DNA from 2 places in the Shewanella septentrionalis genome. Region 2 is predicted to be linked to the other one. Evidence: riboswitches for the same ligand, from Rfam matches in the RefSeq annotation. Region 2 holds a riboswitch; the other holds the start of a gene.
What was found. Region 2 has a riboswitch for cyclic di-GMP ahead of NE536_RS14925 (glycosyl hydrolase family 18 protein). Riboswitches for the same ligand answer to the same signal wherever they lie in the genome.
Positions count from the first base shown of each region.

Region 1 (9,020 bases), on a different contig from region 2:
AGCACTAAGGTAAACAACAATACGGCGACTTGATTATCGAGCACGATATCGAACATGTTCTTCGCTTTAAGCACTAATAGCGATGACCCACCGGTGAGATAAGCGGCAGTCAAAGCAAATAATAAACTTAAGAAAGAAGCGCCTTGAATTATTTGACCTTTTTTACCCAGCAATTTACCCGTAATGGCATGCACGTTATCACCTACGCCAGTGCGTAAGTTAATTTCGAGCATCAGTAATGAGGTATAGGCAGATACGCCCCAAATAACGACGAGTAACACTAACGCTGGAATAATACCTAAAGCCGCGGTGGCTAAAGGTAAGGCTAACATACCTGCGCCAATGGCCGTCCCGGCAACGATGGCGATCGAGCCTAACATTTTTGAATTCACACAATAGTCCTGTTCAATGATTAATTATTATTTTATTTGAGTAAGATTTGAACCGATAAAGCCTTGCGTCTTAAATCGAAATAAGCAACACATCACTTAAAGCAGCTTCAAAAAGCATCCAATCGGATCTCATTCCTGCAGATCAATTGGCCCCAATAGCTTTTGAATATTTCAACCCAGTAGCCATTGAGGCTAACTAAATCGGTTGCATAAAAGTGGCATGACTTTCAATTGTGATAATCCTAATAACAACATAGGTAAAATAGATAGTTTGGGACATTAACAGAGCCAAACCCAGTGGGCAAGCCAGTTGTGAACAAAGATAAGTCGCGCACTGTACGGTAACAACTTAATAGCGCTGTGGTAAACGAAAACATACAAGCCAACAAAATCGCTACCTTTGTTGGAAATACGTGGGATGCCGCATTGTGGGTGAATCGAGGTAAAACGTATATTTTGACTGTCGCGAACGCGCTGAATATGGGCTTAAACATATTCGCTGTGTTTAAGCCCAATCACATCATGTTGAGAATCGATTAACTCAAGATGTTAATTTACAGCTCAGTCCACGCCATAGTCCAAGAAGCGCCAACACCTGGCTCAAATCCTGTGGCAGAAGCCGACCACTGCATGCAATAACCGCTATAGGGGAATGGCTTACATTGATACACTTTGCCATTTTTAGGCTGTAACACTGTAGTGCCCGCAACGTAACCTTTGACTCCTTCAGGGAAGACAAAATCCGCTTCTGGCGCTGGTGCTTGATCCTTTAAGAAAAGATCAAAGTTCTGCTGAATAACATCACCTTGTTTAGGCTCAGCTTTAACCTGCAAGTGATAATGCCCTGCTTTAGGCGCAACCACGTCTAACACTAAGCTTGCACTGGTATTATTAACGGTTTGACTCACAAAACCCGCAGCCGTGCCATCGTGGCTAAACAAATACGCAGACACTAACATTTCAGCATTGCTGGTGACGTCAAAACTAACCTGCGCCGCGCCGTCGATAATTTGATAATCGTCGGCAAGTGAAGTGACTTCTAAGCTGTTGCCCGGAGCGGGTGCCAGATCAAATCCCACTTCAACACGCTCAATACCTGAAGTCGTCGCAGTAAAAATGTCGTTTTTGCCATACACAGGCTCAATCACACCTGATGCATTTTTTTGTCCCGCTTTTAACTGAGACTGCTGGGCATTAATCGCGCTCGCTAATAGGAAAGGCCAATTTTGTTTATCACCTTGAGTCGCATCGCTAATGGTAATGACTGTTTGTTTAGCCGGTTGCTCACCATTGGCATCGAACACTCGGGTCATCACTTTATCGCCCGCCTTGAGATCGAGTGACGGATTGATGTCGCCCACATCGAGCCATTCACCCGGTACGACGGGACCCGAATCTAAGTTCACATCGATAGCATTGTAGAAACTGTTGGTGGTATCACCCACTTCCCACACGGCTAGAATCACTTGATAACCGCTGCGACCTTCTGGCACATAACAGTCATGGGTCACTAACTTAGGCGGCTGCACCATGCCACCATCGACTACGCAGAATGGCGCTAAGTCAAAGCTCGCACGGCTTAAAGCTTGGTTTTGATTCCAATCTTGGCGGGTTAAATAATAACGCCAATTACGGGTGACATGATTGGCAGTAAACTGCCAACTGAACTTATTCCAGCCCGCTTTGATATCCGTCTTGGACCAACGACTGGAACTCTGTTCATCTAAAGGCGAGAAAGCACCATTACCCGCACTCGCCAGTTTGCCATCAGCAGGACCTGACTCAGGAAAACCCGATGGTCCTTCAACGCTTTGCGGTTCCCATTGCACCGCGCCACAGTTGGCATTGTTGCCGGTTTTACAGGCATAGGAACGTGACTCTGGCGCCACAACATAACCGTGTGCCTGTGCAGAAATACTCACAAATGTATTTGCCGCCATCACTGCGACGGCCAATAAACTCAATTTAGAAACAGGGGAAAAAACAGTAGGATTTGCCACTTTAATGCACTCCATTTGCACCCATCTTTGCCAGTATTGGCTTGGGCTTAGATATAAAAGTGGTATTTGGGCAAACAACAGCATTAAACAGCAGTCGTTTATCTTTCACAGAAATCGAATTCTGCGGCAACTCCGCTATCTTAGTTCACTAAAAAATCCATTTACAACCTTAGACCGGAAGCTTTGCGTCCTAACTTTTCAATTAGTTTGCCAAATACGGTAGGTGTCATCGAATCACTACGAGTTAATAGTATGTAATCAAGTAGAAATGACTTGGCTAAATTAGCAACAAAAGACAACGCTGTCAAAAAATAATCCATTTATATTCATATAATTACAGAATGTCGCGCGGTATTATTCTGACACCCGTCAAACATTCATTCATGCCTACTGTAATAAACTCGTGCTTGAAACCGAAATTCACTTAGGTATAATGCCCACCTCGCTTCGGGGGAGTAGCTAACGGGATGTCGAACCATCGTCATCTAGGGTGAACATCAACATACTTGGCCACACGCCATGGTGTTCACAGCAAATCATCGATTTGCCCAGCAAGACCTGAGCACAATGACTGCACCTAGGGGTGGACGGTTTATTGTGCTTATGTCTTAACCACCCCTAAAGGATCACACTTGGAAGCCCTACTTGCCTCAACCTTTACGGTTGCCATTGCCGAAATTGGTGATAAAACTCAATTACTTGCACTAATTCTTGCCGCAAGATTTAAAAATAAAACCGCCATTATTTTAGGCATTTTGCTGTCGACCTTATTCAACCATTTTGCCGCCGCTTGGATTGGCCAATGGGCGATTAACTGGGTCAGCCCAGATCTTGCCCGCTATTTAGTTGCCGCATCCTTCTTCGCGATTGCTCTTTGGGTGTTAATCCCAGATAAAGTCGATGCTGAAGAGAGCCGTTTCTATAAAATGGGCCCCTTCCTCGCCACCTTTATCCTGTTTTTCATCGCCGAGATGGGGGATAAAACGCAAATCGCAACGGTAGTGTTAGCCGCAAAATACGATTCATTAACTATGGTGGTTGCAGGCACAACCTTAGGCATGCTGGTTGCCAACGTACCTGTGGTGATCGCAGGCCATTTCAGCGCCGAAAAATTACCTATGTTGTGGATACACCGCGGCTGCGCCGTATTGTTCGCACTGTTAGGCGTAGCAACACTACTGTTCTAGATCATTGATCATATTGAATTAAGGCAACAAAAAGGCCAGTGATAAACATCACTGGCCTTTCTACTTACGACGGTTTTATTGAGATAAACAGTGTCGACTTAGAAGCTTAACTTCTTAGAAACGCAGCTTATAGCCCTAATGCCGTTCTAATACGTTGACCGTAATCCGCATCGGCTTGTTCGAAATGTGCCAGCATGCGTTGCTGCACATCTAAACTCGCTTGACTTAATGAACCCGAAATTGTTGCCACTAAGCGCGCTTTCTCGGCTTCAGAGAAGATGCGATACAGATTACCCGCTTGGGTATAATCGTCTTGGTTATAACGACTGTAACGTGCCGCTTCACCTTCTAAACGCAATGGTGGTTCGCTAAAGTTTACTGGCTCAACCAAGGCATCTGCAGTGCTGTTCGGGCCATAGTTTGCCGTGGCATCGGCCCCCGTTTGGCTGCCATGGTAAGGACATTGTGTGCCCGCCATAGCGCCCGCACGTTGATGATGATTTGCCTTAGCCGCATGTGGGCAGTTCACCGGTAACTGGTTGTAGTTGGCACCAATGCGGTAACGCTGGGCATCGGCATAGGCAAATAAACGCGCTTGCAACATCTTGTCGGGCGAAGCTCCAACACCGGGAACCAAATTGCTGGGCGCCAATGCCACTTGCTCAACTTCGGCAAAGTAGTTTTGTGGCAGGCGATTCAGCTCTAACACCCCAATCTCAAGCAATGGATAGTCGCTATGTGGCCAAACCTTAGTTAAATCAAATGGATTGATATGATAAATATTGGCATCTGCCTCAGGCATGATCTGCACGTTAACAGTCCAACGCGGGAAATTGCCATCGGTAATCGCCACCACCATATCGCGCTGTGATGAATCGGGATCTATCCCCTTTAATTTATCAGCCTGTTCGTTGGTTAAGTTGACCACGCCTTGCTGGGATTTAAAGTGGAACTTCACCCAGAAACGCTCGCCCTTGGCATTCCACAACGAGAAAGTGTGTGAACCATAACCGTGCATTTGACGGTAGTTGGCAGGAATACCGCGATCCGACATCAAAATGGTCACTTGATGCATGGCTTCAGGGTTCAATGACCAAAAGTCCCACATAGCCTGCGGATCTTTTAAGTTTGTCTTAGGATTACGCTTTTGCGTATGGATAAAGTCTGGAAACTTAATCCCATCTCGTAAGAAAAAGGTCGGCGTGTTGTTACCCACGATATCGTGATTACCACGGGCAGTATAAAAACGTAAACCAAAGCCACGTGGATCGCGCTCTGCGTCGGCAGAACCCATTTCGCCACCGACGGTTGAGAAACGAATAAAGGTTTCGGTTTGCTTACCAACGCCATTGAAATGGTCGGCAATGGTGTAATCGCTTAAATCTTTAGTCAGGGTAAATGTGCCGTAAACGCCAGTACCTTTGGCATGCACGATACGCTCAGGGATACGCTCACGGTTGAAATGGGCTAACTTTTCAATTAAATGCCAATCCTGTAATAGCAAAGGACCACGTTCACCCGCCGACAGTGAGTTTTGATCGTCGGCCACTGGGGCGCCGTTTTGGCTCGTTAAGTACTGACTTGTTTGATGTTGTTGACTCATGCCCTGCTCCTTAGTCTTGATTGCTGGTTAACCAGGTTTCAATTAAATCGTAAATGGTGGCCATGGTTTATCTCCTTGGCTGGCGACGTGTTGTCGATGGAGCAAGAATAGAGAATCGCCAGCAAAGAATAAAACGATTAAACTAGATTCATGCAATCTATAAAAAAGATTAAAAGAAAAATAGCAAAGTCGATAAACGATTGCGCGGACTCACAGCCAATGGTCCGCTCACATCACTAAGGTGCGGCTGAAAAACCAAATGGCTGCTCGCAGGGATGAAGCAGATTACTGTAAAGCTGAGTGCGGTACAAAAAAGCAGAGAAAGATAATGCGCTGCCATTAACTGGCGGGTGAGTCGGCTTCGCGGTAAAGCTTAACCAGATAATAAGTGTCTATCAGTACGATAAAAAAGTTAACTAAGGCAACAGGATAAGCCCCAATTGCCACGCCGTAGGCCACAAATAATGCCGCACCGATAAGATTCCACCAGCGCAGTTTTTTGATGTTTGACATCATCAGTGATATTGCAACGACCACAGACGCTAAATAACCAACCCATTCCCAAATTGTCGCGTTATCCATATCCAATCCTTATTCATATATTATTTAAATCAAACGATTGATACGCCATTCACACCACAGGAAATAGGCTGGGCTATTGCACTTAGCACTTAGCACTTAGCACTTAGCACTTAGCACTTAGCACTTAGCACTTAGCGTTTAACGACAGCCGCCGTCATCCGTGAAATACAAGTCAGTTCACCGGCGCTGTTATGGATTAACACTTCCCATACAGAGCCGCGTTTTCCTAAATGAATAGGCTTAGCCGTGGCGGTTAATAGCCCATTACGGGAAGCCCGTAAGTGGTTAGCGTTAATTTCTTGGCCGACACAATAGTACTGCTCAAAATCCACCGCAAAATTTGCCGCATAACTGGCAACGGTTTCAGCAAGCGCAACATTCGCGCCGCCATGGACTATCCCCAAAGGGTTATGCACCGCAGGGCTCGCTGGCATAGTGGCCTTCATGTAATCGTCGCCAATTTCACTGATCTCAATCCCTAAGGTCTGCATCAAGGTGCCTTTACCGCCCATACCGGCATCTAAACGCGCGCAATCCTCTAACGTGACAGCTCTAAACCAAATACTCATTGCAACTTCCTAGTCAATAAAACCAATCAGCAGTTTACTGCGAAGTGGATGAAGTTCAACTAGTTTGCGCTAAGCCAGTCCCGTCAATCTCGGCAAAAATAAGACTCAAACTAACCATTGTTTAGTAACACTCAGCCGACTAAACCAGACGAGAAACAATCCCCAGAACACCACCACACTCGGCATGATTAATGCGTCAGCTCCTAGCACCACAGCCGCTTGTTGAATGCAAAACACATAGCTCATTTGCAACAAAACCGCGATAAGTGAGGCAACCAGCACTTTATAGGCAAGGGATTTTCGCAATAACAACAATAGGCAGCCCAGAACGCCAGACACCACAGCAAAGCCAAATACCGCATCAACTAAAGCCGGCGTGGTCTCATAGAGTTTGATTTGATCTGGACTCATTTGCGCCAAGGCATCCGGCGTCATGGTCATTTGGATCACAAAGGCCATCAGCCCCATGATATTCCACAATAAACTGAGCGTTGCGACAAAGTAAAACCACAGTGGCGCCTTCGCTTTAATGGTTTTCAGCGGATTTGAGACTGTATCCATACTCACTCCTAATAAAAACTGAAAAAAACAGCTAAAAAAGGGATGGCGAACCATCCCTTCATTTCAGTCTAGCTCACAAATAACACTTGTGAGCGCACCCGTTACACAGGTTAACGGCGACGACGTTGTAAACCAAACAAAGACATCAGTGCTAAACCTAAATAACCCAAAGCACCGCCATCATCTTTAGGCGTTGGCTCAGGTTTTGGTGGCACAACCGGCGCTGGGTAGCTTAAGGCAACGATCACAGGATCGTGGTCCGATGCAGAGAACGCATTTTCAGATTTAGCCAGATCACCAGAGAATTTCTTACCGTATTCAAACAGGTTAGATTCCACTGAGTTGATATGCCAATCTTCAATATCCACTAAGCGCTTAGCTAAGCTAGCATTGGCTAAAGCATGGTCTAAGTTACCTAGCTCGCCGTTATAGCTATAAGAGAAAGTGCCTGTACCGTGGGCTTTCGTGTTCAAGTTGATCAGGCCATAGCCTTTTTCAATCTTGCTACCTTGGCGTTCAAATACTTTGCCATCGAGCGTCGTCCACGAAGCGGTCATGATGTCACGATCTGACTTGCTCGCATCAAAGTCGGTCAGCACACGGATAGGATCTTCCATGCCGTAGGCATTCATATCACCGATGATCAGTAAGTCGCCCTTCACGTCTTTTAGCGTTTCACCCAAGACTTTGGCTGCAGATACGCGGAAAGCATTACACTTGCCCTGTTGATCGGCAGGATCGACTGACTCTTCGAAGTTAGCCCAATCTTCTAAACAGCCTGAGCCTTTAGATTTCAGATGGTTAACGACTACGGTCAGCGACTCATCATGGATTTTGAAAGTTTGCGCTAAGCTGTGACGTTGGTAAGCATCGTTACCTGGATTTGTCTCAGTTTTGCCATCTTTAGTACGAGTCACGCTACCAGCACTGGCATGTTGCTCAGGAGTATCGATAGCTTGCGCAGCACCCGCTAAGGTCACTTTGCCACCGCGGTATAACATACCGACAGTGATAGCATCAGTACCAAAGTACTTGCCGTCATATTTATCAGCGTCGGTGATTTCAACAAAGCTATAAGCGTTTTCAGGCGTTTGCTTCTCGTTCAGTGCATCGACTAAGTTTTTAATCGCACTCTTCTCACCAAAACCGTTGTTGGCAATTTCCATCAGACCGACAATATCGGCGTTCATGGCAGTAATAGCGCTAACGATTTTAGTACGTTGTAGCACCATTTCTTCCAGCGTTAGGGCACCACGGTTACTACCTGATGGATTGGTATCACCACCATCAACATCGTTAAAGAAGTTCAACACGTTAAAGCTAGCCACACGCAGATCGCCCTTAGTGGCGACGCTTGGGGCATCAGTTCTGTCATCCCCACGGATAAAATCACCCGCTGTAATAGTGTTAGTTGCCACTAAACGATAAGCGCCGTAGCTGTAACCAATCACACCTTGCAGATTAGTCAGTTGATCGCCCACACGGATATAGCCCGTTTCCACATTGAAATCAGGGAAGTATGGAATTACACCGTCGGCAGGTTTGTAATCAGATTCGATAAAGAGTTGGTTTTCGAGGTTAGATTTAACTAACGCAGTCGCTTCAGCAGAAAGCGCAGGATAAAGCTGTGTCGCCTTCATTAGCGGTTCTTTATAAGACACTAGCATGTTATTACGACGGCCTGCGTAGTCATAGCTGAAGGTACGGCTGATCTTAAGATCGCTGCCCGCATCTAAAGCCACATTCATGCCTTCATAACGCTCTAATGCTTGCGCTAAGGTTTCGCCATCGGCGACATAGAAAGGCGCGGCAACTGGAACTTCACCCTTAGCGCCGACTTCAAATTTCTTATCGGCTTTAATATCGATTTGAGTTAAGCCAAAGTATTCTTTCACTTTACCCTGCACACAAACTTCAACCCCAGGTTGAATCGCTTCAGGTACCGCTTCACCTAAGAATACAAACACACCATCAGAGGTATACGGTGAGTTATCACCTTTCACTTCTTGTAGATAAAAACCTTTAAACAAGCTTTCACCACGGGCAGTCACGACACCGCGCACTGTGACTTCAGCTTCAGACTCAAATGCACCTTCTGGAACGTAAGGGCTAGACTCACCCGCACC
Region 1 covers NZ_JAMTCC010000021.1:44,238-53,257, reverse strand. The annotation lists gene NE536_RS13275 (aromatic amino acid transport family protein) at 1-380, opposite strand, end outside; gene gbpA (N-acetylglucosamine-binding protein GbpA) at 947-2,392, opposite strand; cyclic di-GMP riboswitch class I at 2,515-2,614, opposite strand; gene NE536_RS13265 (TMEM165/GDT1 family protein) at 3,025-3,579, shown strand; gene katB (catalase KatB) at 3,707-5,182, opposite strand; gene NE536_RS13255 (YgjV family protein) at 5,522-5,764, opposite strand; gene NE536_RS13250 (PaaI family thioesterase) at 5,896-6,333, opposite strand; gene NE536_RS13245 (hypothetical protein) at 6,439-6,894, opposite strand; gene exeM (extracellular exonuclease ExeM) at 7,005-9,020, opposite strand, start outside.
Region 1: it holds a riboswitch for cyclic di-GMP, as region 2 does, so the genes downstream of both, gbpA (N-acetylglucosamine-binding protein GbpA) here and NE536_RS14925 (glycosyl hydrolase family 18 protein) in region 2, are expected to answer to the same signal.

Region 2 (9,020 bases):
TTCACCTGCACGGGCAGCTTCAATGGCCGCATTGAGGGCGAGAAGATTAGTTTGCTCGGCGATGGAGTCAATTTCGCCCATCGCATTAGCAACTTGCTCGGCTTCTTTATTCAATTGATGGGCATTGTTAGCTGCATCGGCAACAGACTTGGCCAGTTGTTCCACTTTTTGAGTGTTGGCCTTCATATTGGCGCTACTTTTAAGGCAAAGATCGTAGGCGGTATTGATGCTGGTGGATGTGAGATGGGTATTCTGCGCGACTTCAGTGATGGTTGAACTCATTTCTTCCATCGCACTAGAGAGCTGTTCTAGCTGACTTTTCTCTTGATCTAGGCTGACATAGGTTTGCTCGGTCGCGACCACTAATTGATCGGCAATCGCATGCAATTGATTGGCTTGATCTTGTGTGCGCCCCAGTACGCCACTCATTTTGGCCTGCAGCATGATGAGCTGGAAATCGAGGATAGAAGACGTATCGGCACCCGAGTAGATGTAACGACTGATAGAGTCGTATTTGGTTTGCATTTCAATCAGTTTAGCGGGAATGCGAAAGGCCTCATCGTAGAAAATAGCCAAGTTTAAACTCATCAAAACTGCCCCCGCGATAATCACGCCCCAGCCCCAAAAGTAGCCTGCGATCAGTAAGCCTGTCGAGGCGACAACCGCCGAGAGGATACGTTTCTGCATTAAGCTTAAGGGCTTAGAAATGGATTTATCCAGTTTAAGTCTTTGGTATATTTCATTTGCTTTGCTGACGTAGGCGGCCTGAGGCTGAATACGCACCGATTGATAACCAACGATAGTGCCGTTTTCAAATAATGGCGAGACAAAGGCATCGACCCAATAGAAGCCACCATTCTTACAGCGGTTTTTTACTATGCCGCGCCAAGATTGGCCCGACTTAAGCTTTTCCCACATTTCTTTAAAGGCGGCGCTCGGCATATCGGGATGGCGAACCATATTGTGGGCACTGCCAATTAACTCTTGGGCGCTATAGCCTGAGACTTCGGCAAAACGGGCATTAACGTAAGTAATGACACCGCGAGTGTCGGTGGTGGAAATGAGTTCATCTTGTGGTGTTAAGCGGATTTCTTGATCTGATCTCTGTGCATTCAGTGTTCTGTGGGCAGACGCGTTACTCTGGCTCATTTAGTGTGTCCATTCAGGGCCGATGTGATTCATTAGGGTTCAGGGGCGCGGTGTTAGGCGCTAATTTTCTTGCGCTTACTCTCATTGGGGTAAGCTTGTTATGTGACAAGACTATCATTTTTGTATGGGTATAGGAGAGCGGTTTTTGATGGTTTACCCATAAAAATCAATCGTTCGTTGTATTTGTAAGCTATTGCAAAATATAAAAATTTTAAGTAGTGCGAATATGGAATTAAACGAGCGTTTATCCTGCTAAAACGCAAATTTCAGTATTTTGTATAGGGTTATTGTTTTATCAGATATTGAGTAGAAAGTAGGCATCATATTATTTGCAAAATCTTTGCGGTGGCATTGGCCTAATGTCCTTGATTCGTTTGCCATATCGCGGCATTCATTCGGACGGTTTATTCGTCATAGTCTATTCTTTAATGGGCAATAAACTATGGCTTGCTGGATGTGTGATTTATCTGGCTTTGCCTCAGTTTTGTCATCTTATTCGCACCCTTTAGTTTATTAACTCAGGTTCATTAGCTTAGGTTCATAAGATCAGCTTCATTAGCTCATAGCGGGAATGCAACATAAGAGGATTTTCCCATGGCGATATCACTTAGACGTGGCGTAGCTAAATTGGCTACCGCGTCCTTGGGGACAGCAGCGGCACTTCCCCATTGGCGACGTTTGATTTTTGGACGTCTATTTGGCTTTCTTGCGCTTCTCTGCGTGCCCGTATATATCACCAGCGTGTATTTATGTGTCATCGCCGATCTTTGGTCTATGGTGGTATTCGATACGCTGGCTTATTTGTTTTTATTGGTTTTACTGTATTTTCCTAAGCTTACTGATAGCACGCGTTTTGGCTGTGGCTGTTTGTTAGCGTTTGCTATCGGCGTAGGTTTTTTGATTGCGATTGGTCCATCGGGTGCGGGGTTCTTTTGGTTATTTATCTTTCCGCCATTAGTGGGCATTTTTTTAGGCCGTCGCGCGAGCTTATATGCCCAATATTTGAATGGGCTGAGTCTGGTAATGATTGGGCTTGCCTATCATTTTGGTTGGTTAAACTGGCCCGATATTCGCGGTTACAGTTTGGGTATTTGGGCCGTTGTTGTAGTTAATTTTATTGTAACCAATGCCATGCTGACCTTAACCATCACTTATTTATTAGGTAAGTTGGCTGATTCACTCGATTCAACCTTAGCCTCGCGCCAAGCGACTGTATTAGGGTTGGCCAAACTTGCTGAATACAGAGATAACGAGACGGGTGCGCACTTACTACGTATGCGGCAGTATTCGAAAATGCTCGCGGCGCAGCGGTTGCAGGCCGACAATCCACCTGCTGAATTAAACGATGATTTTATTCAAGATATTAGTCTATCGGCCATTTTGCACGACATAGGTAAAGTCGGTATTGCCGATGCGATTCTACTCAAACCGGGTAAATTAACCCCGCAGGAGTTTGAGCAGATCAAAGCTCACCCTGTGATTGGTGGGCAAGTGTTACGCAGTTTGTTGGAATATGCGCCCCAATGTACTTTTATTCGGATGGGCCAAGATATCGCTTCGGGTCACCATGAAAAGTGGGATGGTAGTGGTTACCCCTTAGGGTTGAAAGGTGAGGATATTCCGCTTTCGGCACGCATAGTTGCCTTGGTGGATGTCTATGATGCACTCACTTCACCGCGATGTTATAAGCGACCCTTTAGTCACCAAGAAGCCATCGATTTAATGATTGAAGGCAAAGGTAAGCATTTCGACCCTGAATTAGTCGATTGTTTTATGGCAATTCATCAGGAGTTTGAAGTGTTATCTAAGGCATCGCTGGATGATGCTTATCAGCCTATGGCGCAGCCTACTATGGTTTAGCTACTCGTGTTTTTAATCATGTTTGAAATAGAAATCGTGTTTTGAAACCATGTTTCGAAACTATGAGCTGAAAGCATGCTATTGAAATACGACTAGGCTTGAAGTACAGCATCAGCGCTAAAAAAACGCCCAAGACTCATAGCCTTGGGCGTTTTATTTTGTAGCATATAACGGATTTAGAAGATGATTTAAATAACGACTTAAATCGCTACTTACCCGCAGGAGTGCTAAATCGCTCTAAATCGCTTTAGTCACTTGCGTTAACCACGCGAGTTCATCCCCGGACATCAGCGGCGAAAGTGTATTAAACACTTGCTGATGGTAAGCATTGAACCAGTCGATTTCCCCTTGCGTTAGCAAGCTCTTATCGATTAGGCGGGCATCCATAGGGATCATAGTCAGTGCATCGAACTCATACATCTCGCGCTCTGCGCCTTTCAGTGCTTCACAGTGTTGCACTACGACTAAGTTTTCTAAGCGAATGCCAAAACTCTCAGCGCGGTAGTAACCCGGCTCGTTGGAAAGCACCATGCCGGGCATCAGTGCGATACCGTTGACATTTTTACCTATGCGCTGTGGACCCTCGTGCACACTTAAAAAGTGACCCACACCATGGCCAGTGCCGTGGTCGTAATCAAAGCCATGTTGCCATAAATATTGGCGGGCGAATGCATCGAGTTGCTGGCCTGAAGTGCCTTTAGGGAAGCGAGCTTGGTCCAGCGCGATATGGCCTTTTAGCACCAGCGTGACCATTTTTTTATGTTCATCAGTGACTTTGCCAATCGCAATAGTACGGGTCACATCTGTGGTGCCATCGATATATTGCGCGCCAGAATCCACTAAGTAGATGCTATCCATCGTCATCATCGCTGGTGTGCCATTGTTGTGATTGTAATGGCACATGGCGGCATTGGGGCCCGCTGCAGAAATGGTGTCGAAACTTGGCTCGCGATAGCGCTCATCTTGCAGGCGGAAGCTTTCTAATTTATCGGCAAGTGTGGCTTCATCGTGCATACGCTTGGCGGCAACTTCGGCATCTAACCATGCAAGGAAGCGACTTACAGCAACGCCATCACGAATGTGACAAGCGCGCATTCCGGCAAGTTCTGAGGGATTTTTCTGCGCTTTAGGCAAAGAAACCGGATCAATGCCAGCAATCAATTTAGCCCCCGCTTCACGGGCGAGGTTTTGTGCCCAAGCGTTAGCTGAGTTTGGATCGGCAAGCAGTTTAACGCCTGATAAACTCGCCAGCGTATCGGCGAGGGACGCTTCACTTTTAAAGCTAATGCCTGCACCGACATGCTCCTCAATGCCCTCTGGAAGTTTGCTTAAATCGGTAAACAGCTGCATATCGCCATTAGCGTGGAGTAGGGCACTGCCAAGCACAACGGGCAGACGCGGCACATCGTTACCGCGAATATTTAACAACCAGCAGAAAGAATCTAAGGCGGCGATCAACGCGACATCAGCACTGGCTTTTTTCACTAAGGCGCCAATTTCAATGCGTTTTTGCAGACTGGTTTTACCGGCACTCTCGTTACTGAATAACGTGATTGGCGCACTCGATGGTGCGGGGCGATCCTGCCAATGTAAATCGATAGGGTTTTGCTCAACCGCCACTAATTCGATTTGGGCTTTGTTTAAGGTCGCTTTGGCATTTTCAAACCAAGCTAAAGTATGTAAGCGTGCATCGAAGCCAACGCGTGACCCCGCTGGTAGCGTGTCACATAACCATTCAATTTGTGGCGTGTCGGTCAGGCTTTCGTAGCTGAAAAGTGCAGCATCCACTTGCAGACGAACTTGCACCGTATAACGGCCGTCGGTAAATATTGCGGCTTTATCTTTCAATACGATAGCCATGCCTGCCGAACCGGTAAAGTGGGTTGCCCAGTACAAACGTTCGTTGTGTTCTGGCACATATTCGCCCAGATACTCGTCGGCGCGGGGAATGATAAAAGCATCGAGATTGGCAGAAGATAATTCGCTGCGAATAGCGTCGAGGCGGCTGGCGATAGAATGTGACATATGGGCTCCAAGTGAGACTGGCACGCTGTGCGAGTCGGTAGGCAAAGCTTGCCTAAGGATAAGTAGGTCTATGTTGATTTGAGTTCTAACCAGCTCGGATTATCGCAAGCCTAACGCGCGAGATGCAAGGGGAGCGAATAAAGGATTTTGTATACAATCGTGAATTTGTGCTGACTGCGATGAGCAAGCTAAGTGTTTTACCCTTAATTTATTTGTGTGATTCTTAGCATAAAACCTGAGTAAAACAAAATGTCAGTCATATTTTTTGTAGACTTGTTCCTTACAAATTAGCTACTTAAGTTTTATTCAATCGCTAACATTTGGACCCTATGCTAACATTCTCCATCTCCGCTCGGGGTCAGAGTGGGGCGCATGTATCAGTGGAGTAAGCGATGCAAATACTAACAATAGATGTGGGCGGTACGACAGCCCTGTTCGAACTTCAGCTCGCGGGACATACAGAACAATATAAAATTCCCACAGGCGAAGGTTTTAAAATTGAAGAGTTAAATAATCAAATCGCTGCGCTCGAACGCGATTACGATTTACAAGATTATCAATTAGCGATTGGCGTACCTGGACTGGTACAAAATAATCGTTTGGTTGCTTGTAAATCGTTACCCGGACTCAATGGTTTGAGTTTTGACACAGTGAAAACTCAAGGCGAGCTTAAGTTTATTTGCAACGATATGGATGCGGGTATGCAAGCCACGTGCGATGCCAAATATGCCTGTGAGTTGTTGGTCATGTGCGGCACTGGGATAGGGATGTCGATTGCGTTTAATGGGCAAGCCTTTACCGGTGCGACGGGGGTTGCAGGGGAGTTGGGGCATTGCCGCGTGATGACAGAATCAGGCGAATTTAGTTTAGAACAACTCGCCAGTGGCGATTCTGTGCGTAGCCGTAACATCACTACTCAGGATGATTTATACCGTGCGGGCAGTTACCTTGGTATGGGGCTGGCGTGGACCGTTAATTTATTTAATCCCAATCGGATTTGGCTCGCGGGTAACATGATGAACAGTGCTCCTTACTACAAAGGCTGCCTCGAAAGCTTAAAGCAAATGGCATTGAGCGCGCCCTTAGCTGAGATGAAAATCAACCGCGTCGATGATATGGAAACCTTAGTGTGCCGAGGTTTATCTGCGATGCTCGCAAGGGATTATCCACGCGCATAAGGATCATAGATGCTGTTAGCTAATGGTTTTGAATTATTAGATTACAGCGGCTCAGTGCTAGTGGTTTAAGCAGTATTAGCAGCATAAATAGTGAAATTGATAACAGGACAGGTGATGCCTTTGGCTTATCGTGTCCTGTTTTTTTATGGCTAAAATAGTCAGCAAAGCCTTAATTATCTAAGTAAATATTATAAATTTCTGAACTGTATTTAATTGCTTTCTTATCAGACCACTACCTTAGTTGATAATATTTTGTTGCATTTTTATTGCGCTTACGTCTATGCTGATTATCGCAATGACAACGTTGTCATTGCGTGAAAAGGCAAACCAGTTGAAAAACTGGGACGCAAAGCCTCCGGTCTAAGGGTTCGTCTGTACCTATGATAGCGGGGATACCACAGGTTTTTCTTCGTGCAATTGTCTGTCGTTTTGCATGGTCTTAAGAGAGTGTTGTTTCCTGTCTACGCTTTGTTTGCCTTATTGATTCATATAAAAAATTCAATAGGGATATCTCATGTTCAAGACTCAAATTTCAACATCAGCCTTGCTGGTGGCATCGGCGCTGGCATCTACCGTGAGTGCCAGTGCATTTGCCGCAGCGCCCGGCAAACCGACTATAGGTTGGGGTGAAACCAAGTTCGCTATTATCGAAGTTAATCAAGCTGCTACGGCTTACAATCAGTTGGTGACCATTAAAGATGCCGCCGACGTGTCCGTCAGCTGGAACCTTTGGAGTGGCGATGTGGGCAATAAAGCCCAAGTGCTGCTCAACGGTAATGTCGCTTGGGAAGGCCCCTCAGGCGCTTCGGGCACCGCTAACTTTAAGGTGAACAAAGGCGGCCGTTATCAGATGCAAGTGCAACTGTGTAACAGCGATGGTTGTACGGCGAGCGATGCCAAAGAAATCCTCGTGGCCGATACCGATGGCAGCCATTTAGTGCCACTCAATGCTCCGCTTAAAGAAAACAATCGTCCATACGTTAACAAGTCGGGCAAAGTGGTCGGCAGTTACTTTGTAGAATGGGGTGTGTACGGCCGTAAGTTCCCAGTCGATAAGATCCCAGCACAGAACTTAACTCATATTTTATATGGCTTTACCCCTATTTGTGGTGGTGATGGCATTAACGATAGTTTGAAAGAAATCGACGGCAGTTTCCAAGCGCTGCAACGTGCCTGTAGTGGCCGTGAAGATTTTAAAGTCGCTATCCACGATCCTTGGGCGGCAATTCAAATGCCACAGGCGGGCGTGAGTGACTACTCTGATCCCTACAAAGGCAACTTCGGTCAATTGATGGCGCTGAAGCAAGCCCACCCCGATCTAAAGATTTTGCCTTCGGTTGGTGGCTGGACGCTATCTGATCCCTTCTTCTTTTTTGGCGATAAAACTAAGCGCGATACTTTTGTCGCATCGGTGAAGGAATTCCTACAAACGTGGAAGTTCTTTGACGGTGTCGACATTGATTGGGAATTCCCCGGTGGCAGTGGTGCAAATCCAAACTTAGGCAATGCCAACGACGGTGAAACCTATGTGACCTTGATGCGTGAATTGCGCGCCATGCTCGACGAGTTAAGTGCTGAGACGGGTCGTACCTATGAGCTGACTTCAGCCATTAGCGCCGGTGATGATAAAATTCAGAAAGTCGATTATCAGGCCGCTCAGCAGTACATGGATTACATCTTCTTGATGAGTTACGACTTCAATGGCGGTTGGACGAACACTGAACTCGGTCATCAAACCAATCTTTATGAGGCGAGTTGGGATCCTGATACCCGCTACACCACAGACAAGGGCGTAAAGGCCCTGTTAACTCAAGGTGTAACCCCAGGGAAAATTGTGGTTGGTGCTGCTATGTACGGCCGCGGCTGGACAGGCGTGAATGGCTACACGGGCAATAACCCATTCACGGGGACAGCGACGGGCAAAGTGAAAGGCACATGGGAAGATGGCGTGGTGGATTATCGCCAGATAGTGAACGAGTACATGGGGAGCGGTTGGACTTACAGCTATGATGAAACGGCCGAGGCGCCATCACTGTTCAAGGCATCTACGGGGGATTTAATCACTTTCGATGATGCTCGTTCCGTTAAAGCCAAGGGCCAATATGTGCTTGCCAATCAGCTAGGTGGTTTATTTGCATGGGAAATTGATGCCGATAACGGCGATATTCTAAATGCGATGCACGAAGGTTTAGGCCATGGCGAAGGAACTACACCACCGGTGAATAAAGCGCCAATTTCCAATGCGGGCGCGGATGTGAATGTCACAGGTCCCGCCGATGTGGTGCTCAATGGTAGCGGTTCGCGTGATCCTGAAAATGAGGCGCTAACGTATCTTTGGACTCAAGTGTCTGGCCCAACGATTGCCATCACAAACGCCGATATGGCGAATGCGGCAATTCAATTGGCTGCAACGCAAACTGATGTTGCCTATAGTTTTAGTCTTAAAGTCACTGATCCAGAAGGGTTATCTGCCATAGATTCAGTGACAGTGACCAATAAGGCGGATACTCCGAACCAAGCTCCCGTGGTGAGTGTAGCTGCCACTGCAACAGTGGAAGCGGGTAAAACTGTTAGCATAGTGGCGAGTGCCTCTGATGCCGACGGTGATGCCTTAACTTACGCTTGGACTGTGCCCGCTGGCGTGTCGGCAACCGGACAAAATAGTGCCACCTTAGTGGTCACTGGGCCTAATGTCACCGAAGCGACCAGCTATGGTTTGAGCGTGCTGGTTTCTGATGGTGCCTTAGATGCGAGCGCATCGACGAATCTCACCGTGACGCCAAAAGTGATCGGTGGTGGTTGTGATGC
Region 2 covers NZ_JAMTCC010000025.1:44,454-53,473, reverse strand. The annotation lists gene NE536_RS14945 (methyl-accepting chemotaxis protein) at 1-1,149, opposite strand, end outside; gene NE536_RS14940 (HD-GYP domain-containing protein) at 1,744-3,009, shown strand; gene NE536_RS14935 (aminopeptidase P family protein) at 3,247-5,034, opposite strand; gene NE536_RS14930 (ROK family protein) at 5,427-6,212, shown strand; cyclic di-GMP riboswitch class I at 6,524-6,612, shown strand; gene NE536_RS14925 (glycosyl hydrolase family 18 protein) at 6,727-9,020, shown strand, end outside.